DNA from 4 places in the Mesorhizobium sp. LNHC232B00 genome. Region 4 is predicted to be linked to each of the others. Evidence: predicted binding sites of a transcription regulator. Region 4 holds the regulator's gene; each other region holds the start of a gene.
What was found. Region 4 encodes PhoB, which activates phosphate uptake and scavenging genes when phosphate is short. Its sites were predicted from a motif close to TGTCATNNANCTGTCAT; they were not measured.
Positions count from the first base shown of each region.

Region 1: a site for PhoB is predicted at 5,544-5,560, ahead of X743_RS141175 (PhoX family phosphatase). Genes of this name have one in related genera too.
Region 2: a site for PhoB is predicted at 3,856-3,872, ahead of X743_RS154125 (alkaline phosphatase). Genes of this name have one in related genera too.
Region 3: a site for PhoB is predicted at 2,673-2,689, ahead of X743_RS143155 (ceramide glucosyltransferase). Genes of this name have one in related genera too.

Region 1 is NZ_AYWP01000037.1:21,892-29,361, forward strand. Features, by position in the region: gene X743_RS141210 (ATP/GTP-binding protein) at 1-24, shown strand, start outside; gene X743_RS141205 (DNA-3-methyladenine glycosylase) at 140-766, shown strand; gene X743_RS141200 (phosphatase PAP2 family protein) at 1,108-1,809, opposite strand; gene X743_RS141195 (hypothetical protein) at 1,838-2,176, opposite strand; gene X743_RS141190 (sensor histidine kinase) at 2,346-3,743, shown strand; gene X743_RS141185 (response regulator transcription factor) at 3,740-4,402, shown strand; gene X743_RS141180 (hypothetical protein) at 4,665-5,162, opposite strand; gene X743_RS141175 (PhoX family phosphatase) at 5,621-7,470, shown strand, end outside.
Region 2 is NZ_AYWP01000010.1:119,970-127,439, forward strand. Features, by position in the region: gene X743_RS154150 (GNAT family N-acetyltransferase) at 1-416, shown strand, start outside; gene ppa (inorganic diphosphatase) at 618-1,151, shown strand; gene X743_RS154140 (hypothetical protein) at 1,161-1,754, opposite strand; gene X743_RS154135 (TetR/AcrR family transcriptional regulator) at 1,799-2,416, opposite strand; gene X743_RS154130 (MFS transporter) at 2,491-3,774, shown strand; gene X743_RS154125 (alkaline phosphatase) at 3,945-5,519, shown strand; gene X743_RS154120 (hypothetical protein) at 5,534-5,815, opposite strand; gene typA (translational GTPase TypA) at 6,012-7,470, shown strand, end outside.
Region 3 is NZ_AYWP01000031.1:29,926-37,395, forward strand. Features, by position in the region: SAM riboswitch at 61-138, shown strand; gene X743_RS143160 (O-succinylhomoserine sulfhydrylase) at 194-1,384, shown strand; gene X743_RS143155 (ceramide glucosyltransferase) at 1,420-2,571, opposite strand; gene apaG (Co2+/Mg2+ efflux protein ApaG) at 2,792-3,184, shown strand; gene X743_RS143145 (Hsp33 family molecular chaperone) at 3,224-4,255, opposite strand; gene argF (ornithine carbamoyltransferase) at 4,368-5,279, opposite strand; gene X743_RS143135 (aspartate aminotransferase family protein) at 5,298-6,497, opposite strand; gene X743_RS143130 (GcrA family cell cycle regulator) at 6,854-7,372, shown strand.
Region 4 is NZ_AYWP01000002.1:85,220-92,689, reverse strand. Features, by position in the region: gene xylF (D-xylose ABC transporter substrate-binding protein) at 1-1,026, opposite strand, end outside; gene X743_RS166025 (ROK family protein) at 1,297-2,541, shown strand; gene phoB (phosphate regulon transcriptional regulator PhoB) at 2,709-3,398, opposite strand; gene phoU (phosphate signaling complex protein PhoU) at 3,415-4,122, opposite strand; gene pstB (phosphate ABC transporter ATP-binding protein PstB) at 4,148-4,951, opposite strand; gene pstA (phosphate ABC transporter permease PstA) at 4,948-5,799, opposite strand; gene pstC (phosphate ABC transporter permease subunit PstC) at 5,804-6,787, opposite strand; gene pstS (phosphate ABC transporter substrate-binding protein PstS) at 6,854-7,470, opposite strand, start outside.

The sequences.
Region 1 (7,470 bases), on a different contig from region 4:
GTCGCTGCATTGAAGCTCGATTGAGCACCGGCGCGTCGGGGCCATCCCGCGCCATCCCGCGCGACTTTCGCTAACAGTCGTGAGATGGACCGTGGTAGGACGGTCCATCGACAACGACAGTCAGGGAGGTTTGGCATGGATGGACCCCCCTGAGAATCCGGCCGCCATGACCTCCTACCGCCCGATCGCCCGTTCGGAATTGCCTGACGATACAGCCGCTCTCGCCCGTTATCTTATCGGCAAGCTGGTGGTGCGGGAATTGACCGAAGGCGTGGCCAGCGGCCGCATCGTCGAGACCGAGGCGTATGTCGTCGGCGATGCCGCCGGGCATGGCTACCGGGGCATGACCCCGCGCAACCGTTCGCTGTTCCTCGAGCCGGGGCACGCCTATGTCTATCTCGCCTATGGTGTGTCATACATGCTGAACGTCTCGAGCGGGATGGAAGGCATCGGCACCGGCGTTCTGATCAGGGCTCTCGAGCCGCTCGAAGGCATCGCGATCATGCGACGGAACCGCAGTGTCGAGCGCCTGCGCGATTTGGCGCGCGGACCGGGACGGCTGGCGATGGCGCTGCGGATCGATCGTTCGCTCGACGGGCTCGATCTTTGCCGGAAGGGCCCGCTATGGCTCGCAAGCGATAATCACGCACCCGGCGACATCGGACAGGGCATCAGGATCGGCATTTCGAAGGATGCCGACCGGCTGCTGCGGTTTTATGTCAGGGGCAACCCATTCGTCAGCGGTCCAAGGTCGCTCAATCGATAAGGACGCGGCCGCTCTCTTCCTCCTGATGGAAGTTGGAAGCGAAGAGACTTCCCCGCCAATTGCACTCGGCGCGTGTCTTCTGGTCGATACCGGCCAAGGCCGATTCGGCATGTATCCGCGCGGCAGCGATCATCGGCCGGACCCCTTTTCCATTTTTCTGATACTTCCCGGAAATTGCAGGCTAGGGTGTTTTGGTTTGGGCAGGGGTAATGCGATTGACCATTTTCAGGGCGTTGATGACGTCGGCATGCCTGGTGTCGACAATTTTCATGCTGACGGGATGCGGGCACGTGATCAACCGATTGATCTGACGCACAGCCGAGGCGCTCGGTCAGACCCCATCAGGCATCGTCGCTCACCACCTTGCGCCGCTGCAGAAGCCGCGCCACCAACCAGCACAGCATCGCCCAGGCGAAGCCCGCGCACCAGCCCGCCAGCACATCCGACGGCCAGTGGACGCCGAGATAGATGCGGCTGACGCCGACCAGCACCGCCGTCAGCACAGCGAGCGACAGAACGTAGATCTTGGTCGCCCGGCCATGCAGGAAGCGCGCCGCCAGTGAACCGAGCGTGAGGTAGGTCACTGCCGACAGCATCGCATGGCCGCTTGGAAAAGAGAGTGACGTCTCGTTGACCAGATGCGAAACGAGTTCGGGCCGGGGCCGGTCGACGCCGACTTTCAACAGGCTCGACAGAAGCTGGCCGCCGGCCACGGCGACGAAGATGAGAAGTGCGGTTCCCGGCCTGCGGATCAACAGCAGATAGATGATCGTCGCCGTCGTGATCAGCACCAGCACGCTGGTGCTGCCGAGGCTGGTGATGTCGCGCATTGCCCCTTCCAGCCATGGCGGGCCGAGCGGAACGCCGGGCTGCCCCGCCTGGCGGAAGGCAAGCAGGATCTCGGTGTCGAAGGCATGCGGCTCGGTTGTCCGCGCCAGTTCCATCAGTTCCACGAAGCCCCATAGCCCGCCGGCGATAACCAGGCCGGCCAGCAGGACCGGGAATTCGATCCGGTTGAGCAAGGTGGTGGCGGTGTCTTTCATCGGACCGGTACCGCAGCCGTCATCTCTATCATCGTCCTTGCAGATAGGGCCCGAGCGTGATCAGCGCCACTGCGGCGATCGCCAGCATGATGCCGGTCGCCTGCAGTGCGTTGACGCGCTCGCCGAAGAACACCAGCGCCACGACGTTGACAGAGACCAGCTGGATGACCGCCGAGAGGCTGAACGACACCGACATGCCGAATTCGCGGATCAGCCGCAGCATGATCAGATTGCCCAGCGAATAGAGCGCGAGTGTCAGAAGGATCTTGCCCAGGCTCGGCGCCAATCCCCATTGCTTGGCCGCGGTCGCCGCCAGAAGGAAGATGACCGTAGAAAAGCCAAGCTGCAGCAATCCCGAAAAACTCAACGTCCCCTCCCCTAGAAGCGGCGCCCGCCGCGTGTGCCGCGGCCCTTGTTTCCGAAGCGCGCCGGGACGTCAAGCGGCCTCGTTCAAACGAAGGCCTTGGCAACGGCAAGACGGAGGCTCAATGTACCGACGCCGCTCAGCCTGTCGATCGAAGGGCGGTCAGGGGCTCATGATACGCAGCATCTTTCAGAACTTGGCGCGGCGCTGGAGCGAGCTTTCGCTCGCTGTGCAATTCCTCGTTGCCGGCGGTTTTGGCCTTCTGGTCGTCATGCTGCTGGTGGGTGCCTGGGTGACGACGCAGATCCGGGACGGCGTCACCCGCAATTCGGCCGCCACGACGGCGCTTTATGTGGACAGCGTGATCGCGCCGCTGCTGCCCGACCTGCGCAAGAGCGAGGAGCTCAGCGACTCCGTCAAGCAGGCGCTCGACGAAACGCTCGGCCAGGGCGCGCTCGGCAAGCGCCTGGTCTCGTTCAGGCTCTGGCGCCGCGACGGCACCGTGCTCTATTCGAAAGACTCCTCCTTGATCGGCCGCCGCTTCGATCTGAACGACCACCTGCGTTCCGCCTTCCAGGGCAACGTCGCTGCCCAGTTCGACACGTTTGACGAAAACGAAGAGAAGGAGCGGGCTTCGGGCGAACCGTTGCTGGAGATCTACAATCCCGTGCGCGAACCCTGGTCCGGCGATGTGGTGGCGGTCACCGAATTCTACGAAATCGCCACCGATTTCAAAGCCACGCTGGCCTCCGCCCTGCTGTCGAGCTGGCTGATCGTGGCCGGCACCACCTTGACGGCATTCCTGCTCCTGTCGGGGATCGTGCTGCGCGGCAGCCGCACCATCGACGACCAGCGCGGAGCGCTGCGCCGCCAGGTGTCGGAGCTGCAGGGCCTAGTGGCGCAGAACAGCGCCTTGCGGCAGCGCGTGCAGCGGGCGTCCCGCCGCGCCACGGCGCTCAATGAAAGATATTTGCGCCGCATCGGCGCCGACCTGCATGACGGGCCGGCCCAACTCGTGGCCCTGGCGGCGCTGCGCATGGACAGCCCGGTGTTTACCGGCGATGACCATTGGGAGGGGAACCGCGCGACCGAAGTGGCAATGATCCGCAAGACGCTCGAGGATGCGATGCAAGAGATACGCGGCATCTGCAACGGCCTTGTCCTGCCACAGATAGAGACGGCCGGGGCAACGGAAATATTGCGGCTGGCCGTCAAAGAGCACGAGCGCCGAACCGGAACGTCGGTGGCGCTCACGCTGCCAGGGCAGTTGCCCGAACCCGGCGCTTCGGAGAAGATCAGCATCTATCGTTTCGTACAGGAAGGGCTGAACAATGCCTATCGCCACGGCCGGGGCAAGGATCAGGCGGTGGCCGCCGGAATGAAAGGCGGCCGGCTCTTCGTCGAAGTATCGGACGGCGGGCCAGGCTTCGACCCGGCGACACGGGTCGAGGGATTGGGGCTCGCCGGCCTCAGGGAGCGGGTCGAAAGCATTGGCGGCCAGTTCGAAACCTTGACCGGACCGCAAGGTACGCGCTTGGTGATCAGTTTATCGGTTGAGGAGCAAGCATGACCGAGACCATTCGTATCGCCATCATCGACGATCACCCGCTCTTTCGGGAAGGCGTGACGCGCAGCCTGTCGGAGATCGGCGGCTTCGAGATGGTCGGCGAAGGCGCGACCGCGCAGGACGCCGAACGCATCGCGTCGACGGCGCGGCCCGACATTCTGCTGCTCGACATCTCCATGCCGGGCGGCGGCCTGACCGCGGTCGCAGGCATCCTTGCCAGCCATCCCGCCCAGAAGATCGTCATGCTGACCGTTTCGGAGGCCAATGCCGACGTGACCAAGGCCCTGAACGCCGGGGTACACGGCTATGTCCTCAAAGGTGTCGGGTCGCGTGCGCTCGCAGACATCCTGCGCAACGTGGTGGCAGGCGAGAGCTATCTTTCGCCGATGCTGTCGGCGCGGCTGCTTTCGGATCTCCAGTCCCAGCAGCCCGCCGACGGCATGGCGGACCGGCTGCGGCAACTCACGGAGCGGCAGAGCGAGATCCTTCGGCTGGTGGCGGAGGGGCTCAGCAACAAGGAAGTTGCCCTGCGGCTGGATCTGCAGGAGAAGACCGTCAAGCACCATATGACCGGCGTGCTGTCGAAACTCAACGCGCGAAACCGCACCGAGGCGGCCCTGATGATGCGTGAGTTTCGCGACCGCGACCGGAACCGCGCATAGACGCCGTCGCTATGCCGGCGCCATGCGGGAAACCGCGCGAGAGCATTTCACCGTTTCAAGGAAACGGCGAACCGCTCTATCTCTTTGTTTTAACGCAATTCCCAAGGGAAAGCGCTACGCGCTTTTCCCGAGAAAACCGTGTCACACTTTTCCTGGAATTGCTCTAGCTAGGCCGGATAAACGAGGTCACCTCCGCCGGGGGCGGCGGAGGTGACATGCGAAGCCGGCCGTTGCCTGTTGACCAGCTCCACAAGGCCCGGATTCACAAAGCATTAAGACGTTTGACATCGGCCGGCGTGGCCGGGCGGTCGACGATCGTTCGGTCGAGCGCATCCTGCATTCTGAAACGGCCGTTCTCGATCTTTTCCGTCAAGCCGTCCGGGTGCTCGACCGTGATCGTGCTGCCATTGATGTCGACCTTGTCGCCGGTCGCCGCGTTGACATGGCTGCCGCTCTGGCCCTTGCCGGAGGCGGCGCCGCCTTTTCCGGAATTGCCGCCGCTATTGCCGTTGCCGTTCCCGCTGTTGCCATTGCCGCTGTTGCCGCCGCTATTGCCACCACCGTTGCCGCCTCCACTACCACCGCCGTTGCCACCGCCATTACCGCCGCCATGGCCACCGCCGGCGGCCTGTGCGCTAGCGGCGTCGATTCCAAGGGCGGAGCCGTGAAGGGCAATCTGATAGGGGGCGAGAGTCAGCGCCAGGAAAGCCGCCGATCCGAGCGTCAGCCGTCGGCAACGGGCCGTGATCGATCCGTACATCCTGATCTCCGTCGATTGAGCCGGCGTGCCCATCCCAACGTTGCAGTGCAACCAACATCGCCGAAAGACGTGGTGACCGGAAGCAACCTCCGACCGTTGCGTTTGTCACCCAAGACCTTTGCAAGCGCAAGCTTGGACTAAAGTCCCATCTCGGATGCCTGAGAACCCGCCTCGCGGGCAATGGAGCGGCCGCGCCGCGCACCACCGCCGACGGGAGACAACAGCCGTCGAGCCTGAAGGTCACCTCTGGCGGGAGTGGCGGAGGTGACAGAAAGAACCCCTTGCCTGGCCTGTTCAAGAACCCATTTCGCGGCTCCCCGGCACAAGCGGATACGGCCGCCTTGCCGGCCTTCGCGGAATGTCGTTTAAAAGTGACTCTCATGTCACGAAAATGTGATCGGCCGACTGTAAGGGGTCGAAAGACACAAGCTCCAGCCACTCCAAAGCCAGAGGCCCCAATGACCGAACATCGCGCCCCCGACGCCAAATTTCGCACCAGCCTGCTCGAGGAAAACGACGGACCGGCCATCAATCCCACCGACAACCGCACCATGGGCGAGATCATCGCCGCGCGGTTTTCGCGCCGGGGGTTCCTGAAAGGATCGCTCGCCGTCTCGGCGATTGCCGCCACCGTCAGCCCGCTGGCACTTGTCAGCGCCGACGAAGCCCGTGCCGCGGAAGGCTCCGCCTTCAAATTCGACGAACTCGAGGCCGGCATCGATGACAAGCACCATGTCGCGCCGGGTTATGACGCCGACGTGCTGTTGCGCTGGGGCGATCCGCTGTTTGCCGATTCGCCGGAGTTCGATCCGGCCAAACAGTCGGCCGAAGCCCAAGCCAGGCAGTTCGGCTACAACAACGACTATGTCGGTTATATCCCGATCGACGGCTCGGCCGAGCATGGCCTGCTGGTGGTCAACCACGAATACACCAACCCGCATCTGATGTTCCCCGGCATCGTCAAGATCGTCGACAAGGACGGCAAGAAGGCGGCCGAAGTCGCGCCGCTCAGCAAGGAGCAAGTCGATGTCGAGATGGCCGCGCATGGCGGCACCATCGTCGAGATCCGCAAGGTCTCGGGAAAATGGCAAGTGGTGCGCGACGGCAAGCTCAACCGCCGCATCACCTCGAACACCGAAATGGCGCTATCGGGCCCGGTCGCCGGCCATGACCGCGTCAAGACCAATGCCGATCCATCGGGCACCAAGGTCATCGGCACCATCAACAACTGCGCCGGCGGCGTCACGCCCTGGGGCACCTATGTGATGTCCGAGGAGAACATCCACGGCTATTTCTCCGGCGAACTGCCGGAGGGCCACAAGGAGGCCGCCAACTACAAGCGCCTCGGCATCCCTGAAGGCGCTTACGAATGGGGCGCGCATTACGACCGCTTCAACCTGGCCAGGGAGCCTAACGAGGCCAACCGCTTCGGCTGGATCGTCGAGGTCGACGTCAACGATCCGACCTCGACGCCGAGGAAGCGCACCGCCATGGGCCGCTTCAAGCACGAAGGCGCCGAATCGATCGTCGCCAGGGATGGCCGCGTCGTCTTCTATCTCGGCGACGACGAGCGCTTCGACTATGTCTACAAGTTCGTCACCAAGGGCACCTTCAATGCCAATGACCGCGCCGCCAACAAGGACCTGCTGGACGACGGCACGCTGCATGTCGCCAAGTTCGCCGAGGATGGTTCGGTGGAATGGCTGCCGATCGTCTTCGGCCAGGGGCCGCTAACGGCCGAAAACGGCTTCGCCGGCCAGGCCGACGTGCTGATCGAGACGCGCCGGGCCGCCGACCTGCTCGGCGCCACCAAGATGGACCGCCCGGAGGACATTCAGCCCAATGCCGTCAACGGCAAGGTCTATGTCATGCTGACCAACAATTCCAAGCGCAAGGCCGACCAGGTCGACGCCGCCAACCCGCGCGCCGGGAACGCCTTCGGGCACATCATCGAAATTTCGGAAGAGGGCGGCGATTTTGCCGCTGCCAAAGGCAGATGGGAAGTGCTGCTGAAATGCGGCGATCCCTCGGTGGCCGATGTCGGCGCCACCTTCTCGACGGCGACGACGGCCAATGGCTGGTTCGGCATGCCCGACAATTGCGCGGTCGATTCGGCCGGGCGCCTGTGGGTCGCCACCGACGGCCAGGGGCCGAAGGCCACCGGCCGCACCGACGGCCTGTGGGCGGTCGACACGGAGGGATCGGCGCGGGCGACCTCAAAACTGTTCTTCCGCGTGCCGATCGGCGCCGAAATGTGCGGCCCGCTGTTTGCGCCCGACGACCAGACCGCCTTCGTCGCCGTCCAGCA
Region 2 (7,470 bases), on a different contig from region 4:
ATTCCGGCATCATTCCGCACCGCACGCTGACATCGATGATCAATCGCCGTGGCGCCGACTGGTGGGCGAATGCGATTCGCCGCGCCGCGACCGTCCTGGTGGTCGAGATCGGCGGCACGATCGCCGGCTACGCGACCATCGGCAAGAACCGGGCCCGGGAACTCAAGCAGCAGGGCGAGATCTACGAACTCTATTTGCGCCCGGAATATCAGGGCATCGGCCTCGGGCGGCGGCTGTTTTCAGCCGCCAAGGCGCGGCTTGCCGACCATGGCCTGAAAGGCATGGTGGTGTGGGCGCTGGAAGACAACCAGAACGCGCTCGCCTTCTACGCCGGCGCCGGCGGCCGCGACATCGCCGAGGGCGTCGAAATATTCGAGCAGAAGGCGCTGAAGAAGGTCGCTTTCGTCTGGGAATGACCGCCGAGGGCTGATCGCTGAAAGCAAAGCCGGCTCGCGGGATAATCCAACGCGAAATCACGGCGCTGAAACATCTTGTTCCGATGATTGAACGTGCCGGATGCCATCGCGTCTCGCCCGACGTCGGTCAGCACCATTCGCCGCATTGCGCCATTCTGCGCCGCCCGCTATCTCCTCCCCATCGAGAGAGGGACAAAAGCCATGCGCATTGAAGCCATAGCCAGCGGAAAGAACCCGCCTGAGGACGTCAACGTCATCATCGAGGTGCCGATCGGCGGCGAGCCGATCAAGTACGAGATGGACAAGGAAGCCGGCACCTTGTTCGTCGACCGCTTCCTGCACACCTCGATGCGCTACCCCGGCAATTACGGCTTCGTGCCGCACACGCTGTCGGGCGATGGCGATCCGATCGACGTGCTGGTCTGCAACACGCGCGCGCTGGTGCCGGGCTGCGTCATCAATGTCAGGCCGATCGGCGTGCTGATCATGGAAGACAATGCCGGTCAGGACGAAAAGATCATCGCCGTGCCGTCGCCCAAGCTGACGCTGCGCTACGAGAACGTCACCGAGTATACGCAGTTGCCCGACATCACCCGCCAGCAGGTGCAGCACTTCTTCGAGCACTACAAGGATCTCGAACCCGGCAAATGGGTCAAGATCGAAGGCTGGCACGATTCCAAATACGCCAAGAAGATGATCATGGACGCGATCGAACGGGCGAAGAAGAGCAAGTAGCGCTTCGGATCAGTTGTCGACCCGGCCGAAGGCCGGCACGTTGCCGATGACGGTGTGCCGGTCCTTGCCGCAGGCGAAGGTTCGCGCCTTCTCGTCGGCGAGTTTGCGCGCCTGGTCGTTGGCTTGCGGGTTGCCGGTGGCCAGTACCAGGCCGACGGTGCAGCCGGCGCGGGCATCCATCTGGCCGACCTTGGCGACGAGCAACACTTCGGTCGACTTGTTCTCATCCTCGCCATTGCTGATCGTGCGGCGGTGGATGACCGCGAAGGGTACGGCTTTGTCGCCATTGGTCTCGACGCGCCATTCGACCTTGGCCCCGGACGAATTGAAGGCGGAAAAACTCTCCCAGGCGGATGTCATGTCGCCGCCGGGCGGAAAACCATAAAACAGCGATTCGCGGGCATCGTCATAGGCGATCAGCACGGGATAGCCGCGGTAGCCCGAACAGGCGAGGTCGGCCCAGTCGCCGTCGCCTTGTTCGGCCTGAGCGTAGGTCACGCAGTCCTTCTTCCAGTCGAGATCGGTATAGGCGCTCGATATGTCACCGGCATGGGCTGCCTGAGAGAGGCCGGCGAGGGCAAGCGGGATCAGCAGGCTGCGCATGACGGATATCTCCGTTGGAGCTCGCCACAACGTATCGCCAATCGCTATTTCTTCAAGCTGGCTTCAATCAGCAGGTCGGCATTGCGGGCGACCGACTGCGCCGGCCCACCGAGCCCGAACAACTGGCCGCTGATATAGGCGCCCTCGAGCAGCAGCAGCAGCCCGTCGCCCAGCGTGTCGGCATCGCCAGCGCCCATCGCGGCGGCCATGGCGCGCAGCCGGCGGCGCAGTTCCTGCTTGTTGTCTTCGCTCACCATTCGGGCCGGATGGCCGTGCTCGGGGTATTCGACCGCTGCGTTGGTCATGCCGCAGCCGCGATAATCGGGTTTTTGCGTGCGCTTTCCGACGCGGGTCAGGAAAGCCTTGATCTGCGCGCGCGGATCGCCGGGATGGGCGTCGACAGCCTCGTCGAAGCGCTCCCAGAATTCGAGGTCGTATTGCCGCAGATACGAGGCGGCCAATTCGTCCTTGGAAGGGAAGCTGCGATAGAGGCTGGGCTTGGTGACGCCGGCGCGCTTGACGATCTCGTCGACCCCGATCGCCCGTATGCCGCGCCGGTAGAACAGGTCGTAGGCGACGTCGAGGATTTTTTTGGCGGCCTTCGGCGGTGCCGATGCATGACCATCGTTGATGGTCAGTTCAATATTTTTGTCGGTTGGCATCATGGGACTCGGTTGACAATGTTACCGATCGGTACGTATACATGCTCCCATCCTGCAACGTACCGGTCAGTAACATGATAACTCAATCCCGCCCGTTTGGCCAGCGCTACGCCTTCGTCGTGGTCGGCGTCATCTTCCTCTGCCTGCTGATCGCGGCCGGCCTGCGTTCGGCTCCCGCCGTCATGATGCTGCCGCTCGAAAACAGCTTCGGCTGGCGGCGCGACGTCATCTCGCTGGCCGCCGGTGTCGGCATCCTGCTCTATGGCCTGACCGGTCCGTTCGCCGCCGCGCTGATGGAGCGGATCGGACTGCGCCGCACGCTGATCGCCTCGCTGGTGATCATGTCGGGCTCGACCGCGCTCAGCCTTCTGATGACCGAGCCCTGGCATCTCTTCATCACCTGGGGCGTGTTCTCCGGCATCGGCTCCGGCGCCGTCGCCAGCGTGCTCGGCGCCACCATCGTCAACCGCTGGTTCAAGACCAATCGCGGACTGGTCATGGGCTTGATGTCGGCCTCCAGCGCGACTGGCCTTCTGGTGTTCCTGCCGCTGCTTGCCTCGCTTGCGCAAACGGGCGGCTGGAAGCCGGTCGCCATCGCGGTCGCGGTCGCCACGGCCTGCCTGCTGCCGCTGGTCTGGCTGCTGGTGCCGGAGCGTCCGGCCTCGATCGGCATGGTGCGTTATGGCGCCGAGGCCGGTGACGTGCCGCCGACATCGCCGGCATCGCAAGGCAATTTCCTGGCGCATACGCTCAACACGCTGCGCCGCGCCGCCGGCACGCGGGTGTTCTGGTATCTGTTCGCCACCTTCTTCGTCTGTGGCTTCACCACCAACGGGCTGGTCGGCACGCACCTGATCGCGTTCTGCGGCGACATGGGCATCGGCGAGGTGCAGGCGGCCGGCCTGCTGTCGATGATGGGCATTTTCGACCTGATCGGCACGACGCTGTCCGGCTGGCTCACCGACCGTTTCGACCCGCGCAAGCTGCTTGGCGTCTACTATGCCATCCGTGGTCTGTCGCTGATCTACCTGCCTTATTCCGGCTTCTCGGCGACCAGCCTGATCATCTTCGCGGTGCTCTATGGCCTCGACTGGATCGCCACCGTGCCGCCGACGCTCAGGCTCGCCAACGAGGCCTTCGGCGACCGCAGCGGACCGATCGTGTTCGGCTGGATCGTCGCCGGACACCAGGTGGGGGCCGCCACGGCGGCCGCCTTCGGCGGCACCATGCGCGAGCTGCAGGGCAATTACGAACTGGCCTTCCTAATCGCCGGAATGACGGCTATCGCCGCCGCCTGCATCTCGCTGCTGATCAACACCAGCCGGCCGGCCTTCGACCCGGAACCGCAAGCGGCATAGGCGCGGCCCTCCCTTCTCCCCTTTTGAGCCCGTAGTGTTACTGGGCGCGTGAGAGGAGACAGAAAGGGCCGCCCTGTTCATTGTTATCAAACGTTCATGATTTCGAGATGCGCCTGAAACATTGAGGCTGGAGCTTGGTGGCAACGTTCAACGCCATCCAGGAGACAGCCATGAACAAGCTCTCGATGACTCGCCGCGCTTTTGTCACCTCCGCCAGCGCCGTTGGTCTGGTCGGCGTTTCCAGCCTGGCGCTGCCGTATTTTTCTCGCGCCAACCAACGCCCGGCCTTCACCCATGGCGTCCAGTCGGGGGATGTCGACGCCACCAGCGGCATGGTGTGGACGCGCACGGATCGCCCGTCGCGTGTCATGTTCGAAGTGTCGTCGACCGAGAATTTCGCCAACGCGATCCGGCTGGCGCCGCTCGATACGTCGCCGGCCAGCGATTATACGGTCAGACGCCTGCTCACCGATCTCGCTTCCGATCAGGACATCTTCTACCGCATGACGGCAGCCGACCTCGCTGACATCAACGCCGTCTCCGAGCCGATCGTCGGCCGCTTCCGCACCGCGCCGGCCTCGAAGCGCGACATCAAGTTCGCTTGGTCGGGCGACACCGCCGGCCAGGGCTGGGGCATCGACGAGACCGGCATGAAGACCTACGCCACGATCGGCAAGCACACGCCCGATTTCTTCCTGCATTCGGGCGACACCATCTATGCCGACGGCGCGATGAAGGACGAGGTCGACCTGCCCGGCGGCGGCAAGTGGAAGAACGTCGTGCTAGTCGATGGCAAGCGCAAGGTCGCCGAGACGCTGGACGAATACCGCGACCAGTGGAAATACAACATGATGGACAGACACGTCCTGGGTCTCAGCGCCATCTGCCCGACCTTCTATCAGTGGGACGACCACGAGGTGCTGAACAACTGGTCGGATTCGAAAAATCTGAGCGCCGACAATCGCTACACGGAAAAATCCATCCATGTGCTGGCGGCCCGCGCGGCCCGCGCCTTCCATGAGATGACGACGATCCGTTACGAGCCGTCGGAGCCCGGCCGCGTCTACCGCAAGATAGCCTACGGGCCGCTGCTCGACGTGTTCTTCCTCGACATGCGCTCCTATCGCGGCCCCAACGGTCCGGACATGCAGGATGAGATGACGCCGCAATCGCGCATGCTGGGCGAACAGCAGACGAAATGGCTGAAGCGGGAGCTAGCCAACTCCAAGGCGACATGGAAGATCATCGCCGCAGACATGCCGCTCGGCCTCGTCGTCTGGGACGATGGCGTCAAAAAGGCAGGCGCGGAGGCTGTCAGCAATGGTGACAACGGCCTGCCAAAGGGACGTGAGCTGGAGATCGCCGACCTGCTGCGCTACATCAAGAATGCTGGCATCAGCAACACCGTCTGGCTCACTGCCGACGTGCACTACACAGCCGCGCATTACTACAATCCCGAGAAGGCTCAGTTCCAGGACTTCAGTCCGTTCTGGGAATTCGTTTCCGGCCCCATCCATGCCGGAACGTTCGGCCCGAACGATTTCGACATGACCTTCGGTCCGGAGCTGAAGTTCATCAAGGCGCCGACAGCCGAGCAGGGGCAGAACCTGCCGCCGTCAGCCGGCCTGCAATTCTTTGGCCTTGTCGACATTTCCGGCGCCACCGAGCAGATGACCGTGCGGCTGATGGATCGCGACGACAACGAACTCTACAAGATCACGCTCGACCCGGTACGGTCGGCGTAAAGACCTGAAGGTCGTCAGTCCGGGTAGCAGACCATTGGAATGTTCGGCCAGACGGCGCTGTCGCAGTTGGCTGCGTCCTGGCGCTGCTTGAAGGCGGCGCTGACCGGGCCAGTCACAATCGGATCGACGCCGTCGGGGGCGTCGGCGAAAGCCTGTTGGGCCGAAGGCGCATCGATCGGCAGGGACGACCGTGCTTCCTTCAGCGTCGCGGCCGACTGCGCGGCGTTGGCCGCCAGCAGAACGGCAAAGGCCGCGGAGGCGATTAGTGGCCAAAATCGGTTGAGTTTATCGGTCATGACGTTCGAACTGCCCGGGCCCTGAATGGTTCCCGCCTTGGTTAACAAAATCATTTCACACGCAGATGCTTAAGATTTGATGAGTATTTGGTGTTGCGCTTCCCCTTTCGCAACTGCGAAAAACCCTGTATGAGCCGCGCAACCGAAAGAGGCAGCGCCTTTGGCCTGCTGCCTGCAACGCTTCCGAGATCAGAACATGAAACTCCGTAATATCGCGATCATCGCGCACGTCGACCATGGAAAGACCACCCTGGTCGACCAGCTTTTGAAGCAGTCCGGCTCGTTCCGCGACAACCAGCGCGTAGCCGAACGCGCCATGGATTCCAACGACCTCGAAAAGGAACGCGGCATCACCATCCTGGCCAAGGCGACCTCGGTCGACTGGAAGGATACGCGCATCAACATCGTCGACACGCCCGGACACGCCGATTTCGGCGGTGAGGTCGAGCGCATCCTGTCGATGGTGGATTCGGCCATCGTGCTGGTCGACGCCGCCGAGGGCCCGATGCCGCAGACCAAGTTCGTGGTCGGCAAGGCGCTCAAGGTCGGCTTGAAGCCGATCGTCGTCATCAACAAGATCGACCGGCCGGACGCCCGCCATGTCGAGGTCGTCAACGAGGTGTTCGACCTGTTCGCGGCCCTCGACGCCACCGACGAGCAGCTCGACTTCCCGATCCTCTATGGTTCGGGCCGCGACGGCTGGGTCTCGGAAAATCCGGAAGGCCCCAAGGACCAGCAGCTTGCGCCGCTGTTCGATCTCGTGATCAAGCATGTGCCGGCGCCGACCGTTCATCCCGGCCCGTTCCGCATGATCGGCACCATCCTGGAAGCCAATCCGTTCCTCGGCCGCATCATCACCGGCCGCATCGAGAGCGGCACGCTGAAGTCGAACCAGGCGGTCAAGGTGCTGCACAATGACGGCACGCAGATCGAAACCGGCCGCATCTCCAAGATTCTCGCCTTCCGTGGCCTCGAGCGCCAGCCGATCGAAGAAGCGCAAGCGGGCGACATCGTCGCCATCGCCGGCCTATCCAAGGGCACCGTCGCCGACACGTTCTGCGACCTGGCGGTGACCGAGGCGCTGCATGCGCAGCCGATCGATCCGCCGACCGTGACCATGTCCTTCCTGGTCAACGACAGCCCGCTCGCCGGCACAGAAGGCGACAAGGTGACCAGCCGCGTCATCCGCGACCGCCTGCTGCGCGAGGCCGAAGGCAATGTCGCGCTGAAGATCGAGGAATCGCCCGACAAGGATTCGTTCTTCGTCTCCGGCCGCGGCGAATTGCAGCTCGCCGTGCTGATCGAGACGATGCGCCGCGAAGGCTTTGAAATCGCCGTGTCGCGTCCGCGCGTCGTCATGCAGAAGGGCGAGAACGGCGAATTGCTGGAGCCGGTCGAGGAAGTCGTCATCGACGTCGACGAGGAACATGCCGGCGTCGTGGTGCAGAAGATGTCGGAGCGCAAGGCCGAAATGGTCGAGCTGCGTCCGTCCGGCGGCAACCGCCAGCGCATCGTCTTCCACGCGCCGACGCGCGGCCTGATCGGCTACCAGTCGGAACTGTTGACCGATACGCGCGGCACCGCCGTGATGAACCGCCTGTTCCATGCCTATGAGCCCTACAAGGGCGAACTGCCGGGCCGCACCAACGGCGTGC
Region 3 (7,470 bases), on a different contig from region 4:
GTCGCACAAACCTCTTAATGAAGCCAGCAATTGACGCAAGCGTGGGACGGGTCTAAAGGGTCGTTATCCCGTGGTGATTTGGCCGGTCGGCTTGCAGCCACGTTAAACAAGTCGCTAAAGGACCGTTGGCCGCAAGGCCGTATGGACCGGTTGCGACTTTCGCGGCCGGTTTTTTTGTGTCTGGAACAAAGCAATGAGCAACAAGAAGCGCGACTGGAAGCCACAGACAGCCCTCGTCCACGGCGGAACCTTGCGTTCCCAATTCGGCGAGACGTCGGAAGCAATGTACCTCACCCAGGGCTATGTCTACGAGACGGCGCAGGCGGCGGAGGCCCGTTTCAAGGGCGAGGAACCAGGCTTCATCTATTCGCGCTACGCCAATCCCACGGTCGACATGTTCGAAAAGCGCATGTGCGCGCTGGAGGGTGCCGAGGATGCGCGCGCCACGGCGTCGGGCATGGCGGCGGTGACGGCGGCACTCTTGTGCAGCGTCAAGGCCGGCGACCATATCGTGGCGGCGCGCGCGCTGTTCGGCTCCTGCCGCTGGGTGGTCGAGACGCTGGCGCCGCGATATGGCATCGAAGCGACGCTGGTCGACGGCACCGACATCGCCAACTGGGAAAGAGCGGTCAAGCCCAATACCAAGCTGTTCTTCCTGGAAAGCCCGACCAACCCGACGCTGGAAGTGGTCGACATATCAGCCGTCGCATCGCTGGCCAATTCAATCGGTGCGCGGCTCGTCGTCGACAATGTCTTCGCCACGCCGCTGCAGCAGAAGCCGCTGCAGCTCGGCGCCCACATTGTCGTCTATTCGGCCACCAAGCACATTGACGGCCAGGGCCGTTGCCTGGGCGGCGTTATCCTGTCGGACAAGAAGTGGATCGACGAGAACCTGCACGACTATTTCCGCCACACGGGGCCCAGCCTGTCGCCGTTCAATGCCTGGACGCTGCTGAAGGGACTGGAGACGCTGCCGGTGCGCGTGCGCCAGCAGACGGAAAGCGCCGGCAGGATCGCCGATTTCCTGGCCGAGCAGCCACAGATCGCCCGCGTCATCTATCCCGGCCGTGCCGACCACCCGCAGGCTGATATCGTCAAGAAGCAGATGTCGGGCGGTTCGACGCTGATCTGCCTCGACGTCAAGGGTGGCAAGCAGGCGGCCTTCGCCTTGCAGAATGCGCTGGACATCGTTCTGATCTCGAACAATCTCGGCGATGCCAAGAGCCTGATCACCCATCCAGCGACGACGACGCATAAGAATTTGAGCGAGGAGGCGCGCGCCGAACTCGGCATCGGGCCAGGTACGCTCAGGCTGTCGGTCGGCCTGGAGGATACCGACGACCTTCTGGAAGACATCGCGCAGGCGTTGAGGGCGGCCAAATAGAGAGACAGCCAAGCAGGTCCGTCGAGCAGGCGCGATCAGGCGCTTGACGGCGTCTCCTCCAGTTCGGCCGCCTTGGTGCGGATGATCATCGCATTGCCGCGCCAGTCGACGGCGCCGCCGAGCCAGCCGCGCGTCCACATCGCCGGCAGGATCAGGTCGCGCACCATGATCGCCGCGACCATGCGCGGCGACAGGTACCAGCCCTTGGACCAGGCCAGGGCGCATTCCGGAAGATAGAAGGCCGCCAACACGGTAAGCGCGGTTGCCCAGAGGCTGAAGCCGGCGCCTGCCGCCGCGACCAGCGCAAGCGCCAGCGGCACCACAGCACCAGTGAGGATTTCGGGCGCGAAGAACAGCGGGAAGGTGACACGGCGCAGGCGCGCCCAGCGGGCCTGGCGCGACCAGATCTCGCCAAGCGTGCGCCGGCCGAGCGGCTGCTCGAAGGGCGAAGCGACGAGATTGACGCGCAGGCCGAGGCCGTTCACCAGCTTGGTCGCGGCGGCGTCCTCGGCGATCTCGGCGGCCAGCGCGCGAATGCCGCCGCTGGCATCCAGCATCGGCTTGTTCCACAGCATGCTCTTGCCCTGGGCGAAGCCAAGGCCGAGCGCCTCGCCGGCATATTGCCAGCGGGCCTGCAGCGTGTTGAGGAAGGCACATTCGACCTCGGCCCAAAAACCGTCGGGACGCGAGCCGATCGGCGTCGAGCAGACAAGGCCGGTATCGGCTCGCCACGCCGCCATCAAATGCTGGATGTAATCCCTGGGCATCAGCACGTTGGAGTCTGCAAGAACGACCCAGTTGTGGCGCGCCGCTTCCCAGCCCTTGACGCAGTTGTTGAGTTTGGGATTGGCGCTGACGCGGTCGTCGCCGATCAACAGCCGGGCCGGCACTTTGGGAAACCGGGCAATTGCCCTGTTTATCAGTTTGACGACCGGATCGTCGGCATGGGCGACGCAGAAGATCAGTTCGTAGCGCGGCCAGTCGAGCGAGAAGGCGCGTTCCAGTGTCTCGTGCGTGAACGGCTCGACACCACGCGATGGTATGACAATCGACACCGGCTGCGATTTGCCGTCGGGCGGGGCGACCGTGGTTCGCCGCTTCAGCTGCGAAGCGGCAAGCGAAATGCTGGCGGCATTTGAGAGAATGAGAGCAGTCGAAAGCGAGGCGGCTATGAGAGTGAGTTCCATCGAGATCTGGTCACTCCAGAAAAGACGGCCGGCTTTGTGGCCGTTTTCAACAGTTCGACAGAGCGTCGAGTCGCCCGCTTGGCGCACACCACCATTGTCCTGTGTCACTTAAATGACATTCTTTGCCGGCACCTGCCTTTCAAGGCCGGGCGCGACAAGACGCGCATGTTGACCTGCCCGCCGGGAGCGCCGAAATTACCGGATCAGTTTGGAGCCGTTTATGTATAGCGCCGTCACGCGCAACATCGAAGTGCAGGTCAGGCCGTTCTACCTCGAGGACCGCTCGGATCCTTCGGAGAACCGCTATGTCTGGGGCTATCAGATAACGATCGACAACCAGTCGGACGAGTTCGTGCAGCTTCTGTCGCGTTATTGGCATATCACCGACGGCACCGGCCGGATCGAGGAAGTGAGTGGGCCGGGCGTCGTCGGCGACCAGCCTGAACTCAATCCCGGCGACAGCTATCAGTATACGTCCGGCTGCCCGCTCTCGACCCCGTCAGGGATCATGGTCGGCCGCTACACGATGCGCAACAAGCGCGGCGAGACCTTCGACATCGCCATTCCGGCATTTTCACTCGACCTGCCAGGAACGCGGCGGACGGTGAATTAGCGGCTTTCTCCCCGTTCCATGGAGAGAAAGCCGGTTCCTTCATTGCGCCGCGAATTCCGCCGGGTCGAAGTCATATTGCTTCGAGCAGAACTCGCAGGCGACGTGGATGCCGCCATCCTCGGTGCTGTCCTTGATCTCCTGCGCGGAGAAGCCCTCGAGGATGCCGCGGATCTTGTCGCGCGAGCATGAGCACTGGTCGGCGACGGGAACGCCGCCGAAGACGCGCACGCCGTGCTCATGGAACAGGCGATAGAGCAGCCGTTCGGCGCCGATCGTCGGATCGATGAGTTCGGTCGGCTCGATGGTGCCGAGCAGCGCCAGCAACTCCTGCCAGGAATTGTCGGCCGGATCATGGATCTCCTCGCGCGGATCGCCATCGCCGCCGGGCAGGTCCGGAACGCGCATGCGCTCGGGCGATTGCGGCAGGAACTGCGCCAGGATGCCGCCGGCACGCCATTGCTCGCGCGCGCCGCCAGGGCCGGGCGTCAACAGCTTGGCCACCGACAGCCTGATATCGGTCGGGATCTGTTCCGACTGGCGGAAATAGGTGCGCGCGGCGTCTTCCAGCGTTTCGCCGTCGAGCTGAACGATGCCCTGATAGCGCTGCGTGTGGGCGCCCTGGTCGATGGTCAGCGCCAGAACGCCGCTGCCGAGCAGCGTCTGCTGCGATGTCTCGCCGACCGCGACCAAAGCCTCGAGCCGATCGGCGTCGAAGCGCGCATAGGCGCGCAGGGCAGAGGGCGTGGAGAAGTCCGCCACCAGCATGTCGACCGGCCCGTCGGTGCGGGTCTGCAGGATGAACTTGCCCTCGAACTTGAGCGAAGTGCCGAGCAGCACCGTCAGCACACAGGCTTCCGCGAGCAGGCGGGCGACCGGCTCGGGATAATCGTGGCGGCTCAGGATGGCGTCGAGCATCGGCCCGAGCTGGACCGTGCGGCCACGCACGTCGAGCGGGCCGACCTCGAAGGGCACGACGTGATCGTCGCCGGCGTAGCCGAACTCGCCGAGTTTGGGGTGGTGTTCAGTCACTTGATACGTTTCCAACATGACAAAGCTCCGGGGCGCGGCCATGCCGTCCTCTCGGGAGCATGCGTCCAAACGCGCTTGATTTGCGTGATGCGGCGCAGATAGGCATCGCGCCCCCGCAGATCAAGCGCCCAGACACTTCAAGCACCGAGACACTTCAAGCGCCCAAACACCAGGCAAGCACGGCCTTCTGGGCGTGGAGCCTGTTCTCGGCCTCGTCGAAGACCACCGAATGCGGGCCGTCGATGACTTCGTCGGTCACTTCCTCGCCGCGATGAGCAGGCAGGCAGTGCATGAACAATGCGTCTGGCTTCGCCCTGGCCATCAGCTTGGCATTGACCTGATAGGGCGAGAACACGTTGTGACCACGGGCGCGATGCTCCTGCCCCATCGACACCCAGCAATCGGTGACGATGCAGTCGGCCTGGTCGACGGCCTCCTCGGGCGAGCGCGTGAAGTGCAGCTTGCCGCCATTCGCCTGCGACCAGTCGATATGCTTCTGCGCCGGCTCACTGCCTTCGGGTACGGCGACATTGAGGTTGAAGCGGAACCGCGCCGACGCCTCGAGCAGCGAATGCAGCACGTTGTTGCCGTCGCCAGTCCAGGCAATGGTCTTGCCGGCAACCGGACCGCGATGCTCCTCGAAGGTCATGATGTCGGCCATCAGCTGGCATGGATGGGTATCGTCGGTCAGCCCGTTGATGACCGGAATGGTGGCGTTCTCGGTCAGCTCCAGCAGCCGTTCGTGCGAGGTGGTGCGGATCATGATGGCGTCGACATAGCGCGACAGCACCTTGGCGGTGTCGGCGATGGTCTCGGAACGACCGAGCTGCATCTCGGTGCCGGTCAGCATGATGGTCTCGCCGCCAAGCTGGCGCATGCCGACGTCGAAGGACACCCGCGTGCGCGTCGACGGCTTGTCGAAGATCATGGCCAGCACCTTGCCTTCGAGCGGCTTCGAGCGCTCCCCGGCCTTGAGGCGCTCCTTGCGCGCCACCGCGTCGGTCAGCATGAAGCGCAAATCGCCTTCGGAAACGGCGGAAAGATCGGTGAAGTGGCGAAGTGACATCGGCAACGGTTCCGGGATTTACTTCGCGGCGGCGGAGGCGATCGCCTCCACCAGGCCCTTGGCGCCGGCGCGGATGCGATCGAGCGCGTCGTGGATCTCGGCATCGGTGACGGTGAGCGGCGGCAGCAGGCGAATGACGTTGTCGCCGGCCGGAACCGCCAGCAGGTGCTGGTCGCGCAATGCCATGTTCACCTTGGCATTGGGCATGGCGCATTTGAGGCCGAGCATCAGCCCGGTGCCCCTGATGTCCTCGATGACCTCGGGAAATTCGTCGGCAACGGCGGCAAGTCCCTGCTTTATCAGCAGCGCCTTGCGCTGGACGTCCTCGAGGAAGCCCTCTTCGAGCACCACGTCGAGTACGGCGTTGCCGACCGCCATGGCCAGCGGGTTGCCGCCGAAGGTGGTGCCATGCACGCCGGCGGTCATACCGACGGCCGCTTCGTCGGTGGCAAGGCAGGCGCCCATCGGGAAGCCGCCGCCAATGCCCTTGGCAATGGCCATGATGTCCGGCGTGACGCCTGACCATTCATGCGCGAACAGCTTGCCGGTGCGGCCGATGCCACACTGGACCTCGTCATAGATCAGCAGCAGGTCGTGCTGGTCGCAAAGCTGGCGCAGCCGCTTCAGCGATTGCGCAGGCACCGGGCGGATGCCGCCCTCGCCCTGCACCGGCTCGATCAGGATCGCGGCGGTCTCCGGGGTGATCGCCTTTTCGGCGGCATCGATGTCGTCGAAGCCGACCTGGTCGAAGCCTTCGACCTTGGGTCCGAACCCCTCGAGGTATTTGTACTGGCCACCGGCCGCGATTGTCGCCAGCGTGCGGCCGTGGAAAGCACCCTCGAAGGTGATGGTGCGGAAGCGCTCGGGATGGCCCTTGACGAAGTGGTAGCGCCGCGCCGTCTTGATCGCGCATTCCAACGCCTCGGCGCCGGAGTTGGTGAAGAACACCTTGTCGGCGAAGGTGGCATCGGCCAGCCGCTCGCCAAGACGGCTCTGCCCGGGAATCTCGTAGAGGTTGGAAACGTGCCAGAGCTTGGCTGCCTGCTCGGTGAGGGCCGCGACCAGGTGCGGATGACCGTGGCCAAGCGAATTGACCGCGATGCCGCCGGCGAAATCGAGATATCGCTCGCCCTTGTCGGTAACCAGCCAGGAGCCTTCCCCATGGTCGAAAGCCAGGGGTGCGCGAGAAAAGGTCTCGAAAAGCGCCGAACCGCTCATTATATGCTTCTCCGGTGCCGGAAAATCAAAAAAGCCGCCAAAGCGGCGGCCTTTGCGGCTTATCGTGTTTTTCGGCCATGAAGTCAACGAAAACGTCGCGTAGTGGCACGCGGCAAGCCCCCTGACAGGACGCCGGCTCATAAGAGAGCGGCAAGTTGGGGAAAACCGAAAAAACCGATTCGTGTTGCACTTGGGACTCTTGTCACCGAGTCAGCGCATAGAGTAGTTGTAGTCGAGAAATAACTAGATTTCGTGCGGCGGACCTAATCACCAGATATATGTGGTGTCTGCCCCAGCAGTGGTGCTGGGTCGGGAGTGGATTCTGATTGCCGCACGCTTAGCAGGAGCGCGGTCTCATGAACTGGACTGACGAGCGGGTCGAACTTCTCAGAAAACTGTGGTCGGAGGGTCTGAGCGCAAGCCAGATTGCTGCGCAGCTCGGAGGGGTCAGCCGCAACGCGGTCATCGGCAAGGTGCACCGGCTGAAACTGTCGGGCCGCGGGCGCGCAACGGCGGCGCCGGCACGCCAGAAGAAGACGGCGCAGGGATCGACCGTTCAGAAATCGGTGGCGCGGGCCGCAAGCGCATCGCGTCACGTCACGACATCGATCGGCGCGACGGCCTTGCAGACCCAGTTCGACGCCGAACCGGTGGCGCGGCACTATATCCGGCCGGTCGAGAACGTCGTGGTACCGATCTCACGGCATCTGCAGCTTGTCGAGTTGACCGAGCGAACCTGCAAATGGCCGAACGGCGATCCGCTTTCGAAAGACTTCAACTTCTGCGGCAACGAAGCCGCCGAAACCGGCCCCTACTGCAAATACCACGCCCGGGTTGCGTTCCAGCCGGCGGCGGAGCGGAGGCGGAACAGGTAAGTAAGGGAATAGGGCAGTAGGGCAGTATGTTTTGAGCTGCGCTTGTGAGCGCCTTAACCTACTGCCCTACTGCCCTACTGCCCTACTGCCCTGCTGCC
Region 4 (7,470 bases):
GACGCTGCCAGCGGCGACGCCCGCGCAGACCTCGTCCTTCTTGATCCAGCCGGCGTCGATGACCACGTTGAGATTGTCCTTGGTGATCGCAACCGGTGTCAGGAACAGCGACTTGACGGTGTTGCCGCCAGGCGTCGTGAAGTCCTTCGCACCGGCGATGTCGGCCATCTTCTTGCCGTCGGCCAGCTGCGAGGCGATCTCGGCGGCATTCTTGCCGAGCTCGCGCGCGTCCTTCCACACCGACACGGTCTGGGTGCCGAGCGCGATGCGGTTGAGTGCCGCATGGTCGCCGTCCTGGCCGGACACCGGCACGGTGCCGGCAAGGCCTTGCGCCGTCAGCGCCGCGACGACGCCGCCTGCGGTGCCGTCATTGGCCGCGACCACCGCGTCGACCTTGTTGTCGTTGGCGGTCAGGAACTGTTCCATGTTCTTCTGGGCGTTGGCGGGCAGCCAGCCGTCCGTATAGGCCTCGCCGACATTCTTGATCTTGCCGCTGTCGATGGCTTCCTTGAGCACTTCCATCGAGCCCGAGAACAGGAAGTCGGCATTCGGATCGGCACCCGAGCCCTTGATGAAGACGTAGTTGCCTTCCGGCTTGGCCTTGAACACCGCGCTGGCCTGCAAGCGACCGACTTCCTTGTTGTCGAAGGTCAGGTAGAAGACGTCCTTGTTCTCGATCAGGCGGTCATAGCCGACGACCGGAATGCCTTCGTCCAATGCCTTCTGCACCGCCGGGCCGATGGCCGAGGCGTCCTGCGCCAGGATGATCAGCGAATTGGCGCCTTGCGAGATCAGGCTTTCGACATCGGTGAGCTGCTTGCCGGGATTGGACTGCGCGTCGGCGGAGATGTACTTGTCGCCGGCGGCCTCGATCGCTTTTTTCATCGCGGCCTCGTCGGTCTTCCAGCGCTCTTCCTGGAAGTTGGACCAGGAAACGCCGATGACCTTGTCCTTCGCCTGCGCGACCGACGCAAGCGTCAGCGACATGGCGACACCCGCCAGGATGGCGGCTGTGAATTTCTTCATGATATTCCTCCCTGCGCCGCGTACGGCGCGACCAAACTGACCCTAAGGCCGGCACAAAGGCCCTATTTTTTCGAGCCTCGAAAAAACACTGGTCCATCGCCGGAACACTGTCAACGATGATTCTGATGGATTTTGAGGTGCCGCGGACTTTTTTTCGAGCTCCGGAATAAATAATGACAGCGTGCGGCGCTTCTGCCAGTATTTGGTGGCGTCGCTTGGCGGCCTTCGGGAGGCACGAAAGGCCGCGGCGACCGGGAGGATGTGGGAAACATGTCGGTCGGAATCCGCCACGACGATCTGCGCCGGCGCAACCGCGCCATGGTGATCTCGGCCGTGCGCCGTGCCGGTCAGCCTTCGCGCACCGAGATCGCCGCCACCACCGGTCTCAGCCACTCGACCATTTCGGCGATCTCCTCCGACCTGATCGGCGAAGGCGTCCTGACCGAGGGCAAGCCGAGCGAGGCCGGCTCGCTGAAACGCGGCCGGCCGCAGGTCGGCCTTACCCTCAACCCGGAGGCGGCGGCGGTGATGACCGTGGTGCTGTCGCTGAATTTCCTGTCGGTCGCCGTCATCGACTATGCCGGCCAGGTGATATCGGAGGAACAGCGCCGGCTGGACACGCTGACTATGTCGCGCGAGGCGCTGATCGGCGAATGCGTCGCCATCGTGCGGCGCCGCATCGACGATCCCGACATCGATGTCCGCAGCGTCGCCCGCATCGCACTGGCCATCCAGGGCATCACCGATACCGAGGCGCGCGCCATGCTGTGGTCGCCGATCACGCCGCAGACCGACATCGCGTTCGCCGACATATTCGAGGCCGAGTTCGGCATCCCCGCCACCATGGAAAACGACTGCAACATGATGGCGGTGGCGCTGCGCTGGCGCGATCCCGAGCGCTACCGCGACGACTTCATCGCCATTCTGCTGTCTCACGGCATCGGCATGGGCCTGGTGCTGAAAGGCCAACTGTTCACCGGCACCCACTCGTCGGGTGGCGAATTCGGCCACATGATCCACCGGCCGGGCGGCGCACTCTGCCGCTGCGGACGGCGCGGCTGCGTCGAGGCCTACGCCGGCAACTACGCCATCTGGCGAAGCGCGAGGCAGCTTGGCGAGGACACCGAACCGGTCGACGTCAGCGACGCCGACATGCGGGCGCTGGCGGCCTCGGCGCGCGACAAGGACGGACCGGAGCGCCAGGCCTATCGCAAGGCCGGCGAGGCACTCGGCTATGGCCTCGGCAGCCTGTTCGCGCTGATCGATCCCGCCCCCGTCGCCATGGTCGGCGTCAGCGCCGCCGCCTTCGACCTGATCGAGCCGGCCTTGCGCGAGGCGATTGCCCAGACCGCCGGCGGCCAGCACTCGAAATCGATCTCTTTCGACACCGAGCCTAACGAACTGCCGCTGATCCGCGAAGGCTGCGCCATGCGCGCGCTGACCTTCGTCGACCAGGAGATTTTCGCGCCGGGCGTGCAGGCGAGAGCAGGCGCGGCTGGGAAGAATGTGGCCTGAACCGAATATCGGATCGCGACCTGGGACGTGCTGAGATTCAGGTCAGGCCGAGGCGAGGATGGTGGATTCCGAGAACCGGAACGGAGCGGACATTTGGGTCCGTGAGTACCGGAAGCGCAGGAAGCCGCCATTCGCAGGCCGGCATCACCTGAATATCAGCATATCCCCTAATCTTCCCGGATCGCGTAGCCCGCCCCACGAATCGTGCGGATCACATCCGGCATGCGGCCATTGTTGACCGCCTTGCGCAGCCGCCCGACATGCACGTCGACGGTGCGCTCGTCGATGTAGATCGTCTCGCCCCAGACATTGTCGAGCAACTGGCTGCGCGAGAACACGCGGCCGGGATGGCGCATCATGAATTCGAGCAGGCGGAACTCGGTCGGTCCGAGCCGGATCTCGCTCTTCTTGCGGTAGACGCGGTGCGATTCGCGGTCGAGCACGATATCGCCGACCTTGAGCACGCTGGACAGCACTTCAGGTTTAGCGCGGCGCAGCAGCGCCTTGACGCGTGCCATGAATTCCGGCGTCGAGAACGGCTTGACCAGATAGTCGTCGGCGCCGGTCGACAGGCCGCGCACGCGGTCGCTCTCCTCGCCCCGCGCGGTCAGCATGATGATCGGCAGCCGCTCGGTCTCGGGCCGCATCCGCAGGCGCCGGCAGAGTTCGATGCCGGACACCGCCGGCACCATCCAGTCGAGCACCAGAAGGTCGGGCACGTTCTCCTGCAGGCGGATCTCCGCCTCGTCGCCGCGCGTCACCACCTCGACCTGGTAGCCCTCGGATTCCAGATTGTAGCGGAGCAGCACCCCTAGCGGCTCCTCATCCTCCACCACCATGATGCGTGGCGCGATCATCGGCTGGTCACCCCTGCTATGCCGCCGGCGCCGACATCGCGGTTTCGTCCTGCTTCGGACGATTGGCGGGCAGCTGTGTGCCGGTCAGCACATAATACGCATTCTCGGCGATGTTGGTCACGTGGTCGCCGATGCGTTCGAGGTTCTTGGCGCAGAACAGAAGATGCGTGCAGGCGGTGATGTTGCGCGGATCTTCCATCATGTAGGTCAGCAGTTCGCGGAACACCGAAGTGTATTTGACGTCGATACGCTCGTCGTCGGCGCGCAGCTTGGCCAGTGCGTCGGCATCGCGCGCCGCATATTCCTCGATGACACCCTGAACCTGGATCAGCACCAGCTGCGCCATCGCGTCGATGGAGTGCGACAGGTCGCGCGGCGTGGCGGAGAGCCCGACCGTGCCGACGCGCTTGGCGATGTTCTTGGCAAGGTCGCCGATGCGTTCGAGATCGCCGGCCATGCGGATCGAGCCCACGACGTGGCGCAGATCGTCGGCCATCGGCTGGCGCTTGGCGATCAGCGTGATGGCGCGGTCGTCCAGCTCGCGCTGGCGCGCATCCATGATCGCGTCATCGGAGACGACGCGTTGGGCGAGCGCATTGTCGGAGTTCAGCAGCGCCTTGGTGGCACCGCCGACCATCGAGCCGGCGAGGTCGCCCATGTCGCTGATCAGCCTGCTGATCTGTCCGAGATCTTCGTCGAAGGCTGCAACCGTGTGTTCGGCCATGATCCTGGTCCTCGTATGCGTGCGATCAGCCGAAGCGGCCGGTGATGTAGTCCTGCGTGCGCTTCTCGCGGGGCGACGTGAATATCTTCTCCGTCTTGTCGAACTCGACCAGTTCGCCCAGGTACATGAAGGCCGTCTGCTTCGACACGCGCGCCGCCTGCTGCATGTTGTGGGTGACGATGACGATCGTGTAGTCGGCCTGCAATTCGTCGATCAGCTCCTCGATCTTGGCGGTCGACAGCGGATCGAGCGCCGAGGCCGGCTCGTCGAGCAGGATGACTTCCGGCTTCACCGCCACGGTACGGGCAATGCAGAGCCGCTGCTGCTGGCCGCCCGAAAGGCTGAGGCCGCTGGCATTGAGCTTGTCCTTGACCTCGGTCCAGAGTGCTGCGCGCTTCAGCGCCTGTTCGACGCGGCCGTCCATCTCGGCCTTGCTGATCTTCTCATAGAGCCTGACACCGAAGGCGATGTTCTCATAGATCGACATCGGGAACGGCGTCGGCTTCTGGAACACCATGCCGATCTTGGTGCGCAACAGGTTGAGATCCTGCGAGCGGTCGAGAACGTTCTTGCCGTCGAGCAGCACCTGGCCCTCGGCTGTCTGCCTGGGATAGAGCTCGTAGATGCGGTTGAAGACGCGCAGCAGCGTCGACTTTCCGCAGCCCGACGGTCCGATGAAGGCGGTGACGCTGCGTTCGGGCAGCGACAGCGTGATGTCCTTCAGCGCCTTCGACTGGCCGTAGTAGAAATTGAGGTTCTTGACCTCGATCTTTGCCTTGGCGGCTGCCTCGGCGGCGATCGTCATGTCTGGAGACAACATCTGGCTCATTTGTCCTCTCTGCGTCCGGTCAGGCTGCGCGCAAAGATGCTGAGCGCGAGAACCGTCAATGTAATTATGAGTGCGCCGGTCCAGGCCAGTTGCTGCCATTCCTCGTAGGGGCTGAGAGCGAACTGGAAGATGGTGACAGGCAGGCTGGCCATCGGCGCGTTGAGATTGCTCGACCAGAACTGGTTGTTGAGCGCGGTGAACAGCAGCGGCGCCGTCTCGCCGGAGATACGGGCAATGGCCAGCAATATGCCGGTGACGATGCCCGAAAGCGCGGCGCGGTAGGCGACAGAACGGATGACCACCCAGCGCGGCGCGCCGATCGCGGTGCCGGCTTCGCGCAAGGCGTTGGGCACCAGATTGAGCATGTCCTCGGTGGTGCGCACGACGACGGGGATGACCAGGATCGCCAGCGCGACGGCGCCGGCGATCGCCGAGAAGTGCCCCATCGGCCGAATCATCAATTCGTAGACGAACAGGCCGATGATGATCGACGGCGCCGACAGAAGGATGTCGTTGATGAAGCGGACAATGGTGGTGAGCTTCGAAAAGCGGCCGTATTCGGCCATGTAGGTGCCGGCCAGCACACCGATCGGCGTGCCGACAATGATGCCGATGACGGTCATCACGATGCTGCCGTAGATGGCGTTGAGCAGGCCGCCGGCGTCGCCGGGCGGCGGGGTCATTTCCGTGAAGACCGAAAGATTGACGCCCGACAGGCCCTTGTAGAGCAAGGCGCCGAGAATGAGCGCCAGCCAGGCAAGGCCGATGCCCGCCGCGGCGACGCACAGCGTCATCATCACGCCATTCTTGCGCTTGCGGCTCTGGTGAAGCGACGTGGCTGTCGACATCGGTTCAGGCTCCGGTGCGGGCGTCGATGCGCATCAGCATGTAGCGTGCGATGGCAAGGATCAGGAAAGTGATGACGAACAGAATCAGGCCGAGCGCCACCAGCGAAGACGTGTAGAGATCGCCGACCGCTTCGGTGAATTCGTTGGCGATGGTCGCGGAGATCGTCGTTGCGGGCGCAAACAGCGACGTACTGATGCGGTGGGCGTTGCCGATGACGAAGGTCACCGCCATGGTCTCGCCGAGCGCGCGGCCAAGGCCGAGCATGACGCCGCCCATGATGCCGATCCGCGTGTAGGGAATGACGACGCGGCGCGTCACTTCCCAGGTCGTGCAGCCGATGCCGTAGGCCGATTCCTTCAGCACCGGAGGCACCGTGTCGAAGACGTCCTTGGTAATCGAGGTGATGAAAGGCAGCACCATGATGGCAAGGATCATCGACGATGTCAGCAGGCCGATGCCGTAAGGCGGGCCGGCAAACAGGCTGCTGAGGCCGGGGACGCCGTGGAACACGCTGATGATGAACGGCTGCACCGTGGTCTGCAGGAACGGCGCCAGCACGAACAGGCCCCAGATGCCGTAGATGATCGAGGGAATGCCGGCCAGCAATTCCACCGCCATGCCGATGGGGCGCCGCAGCGGGCGCGGGCAAAGCTCGGTGAGGAAGATGGCGATGCCGATGCCGAGCGGCACGGCGATCAGGATGGCGATTGCCGAGGTGATGATGGTGCCGTAGATCGGCGCCAGCGCGCCGAATTTCTCCGTCACCGGGTTCCAGCTTTCGCTGGTCAGGAACGAGAAGCCGAAGGTCGAGAGGGCCTGCCAAGAGCCAGCAAACAGCGAGATCGCGACGCCGCCGAGCAGCACCAGCACCAATATCGCGGCGGCGCGGGTCATTGCGTGGAAGATCGCGTCTGTCAGCGCAAACCGCCTGACGATGGCGTCGCGCGAACCTCGAATGGCTGGCAAGGCTTCCTGGACAGCGCTCATGTCAAGCTCGGCTCTTTCGAGTTGAAGGAAGAGGAGCGCCGCGGGCGCGGCGCTCCTCCAGAGATGTTACTCGCCGGCGTAGACGGGCTTGCCGTCGGCCTGGATGTCGGTCTTCCACGAAGCCTTGATCAGGTCGACGACGCTGTCGGGGATCGACACATAGTCGAGCGCCTTGGCGGTTTCCTTGCCGTCCTTGTAGGCCCAGGCGAAGAATTTCAGCGCTTCGCCGGTGGCGGCAGCGTCATCGGGAACCTTGTGGATCAGCACCCAGGTCGAAGCCGCGATCGGCCAGGTGGTGTCGCCGGGCTCGTTGGTGATGATGACGTTGAAGTTCTTGGCAGTCTTGAAGTCGGCGTTCGAAGCGGCAGCGCCGAAGGATTCGAGCGACGGCTCGACGACCTTGCCGGCTGCATTCACCATCTTTGAGTAGGACAGGTTGTTCTGCTTGGCATAGGCGTATTCGACGTAGCCGATGCCGCCGTCGGTCTGCTTGACGGTATTTGCAACGCCTTCGCTGCCCTTGGCGCCGACGCCGGTCGGCCATTCAACGGCCGTGTCCGAGCCGACCTTGTCCTTCCAGTCGGGCGAGAGCTTCACCAGGTAGTCGGTGAAGTTGAAGGTGGTGCCCGAGCCGTCCGAGCGGTGCACGACGGCGATGGCGGTCGACGGCAGGGTGAGGGTGG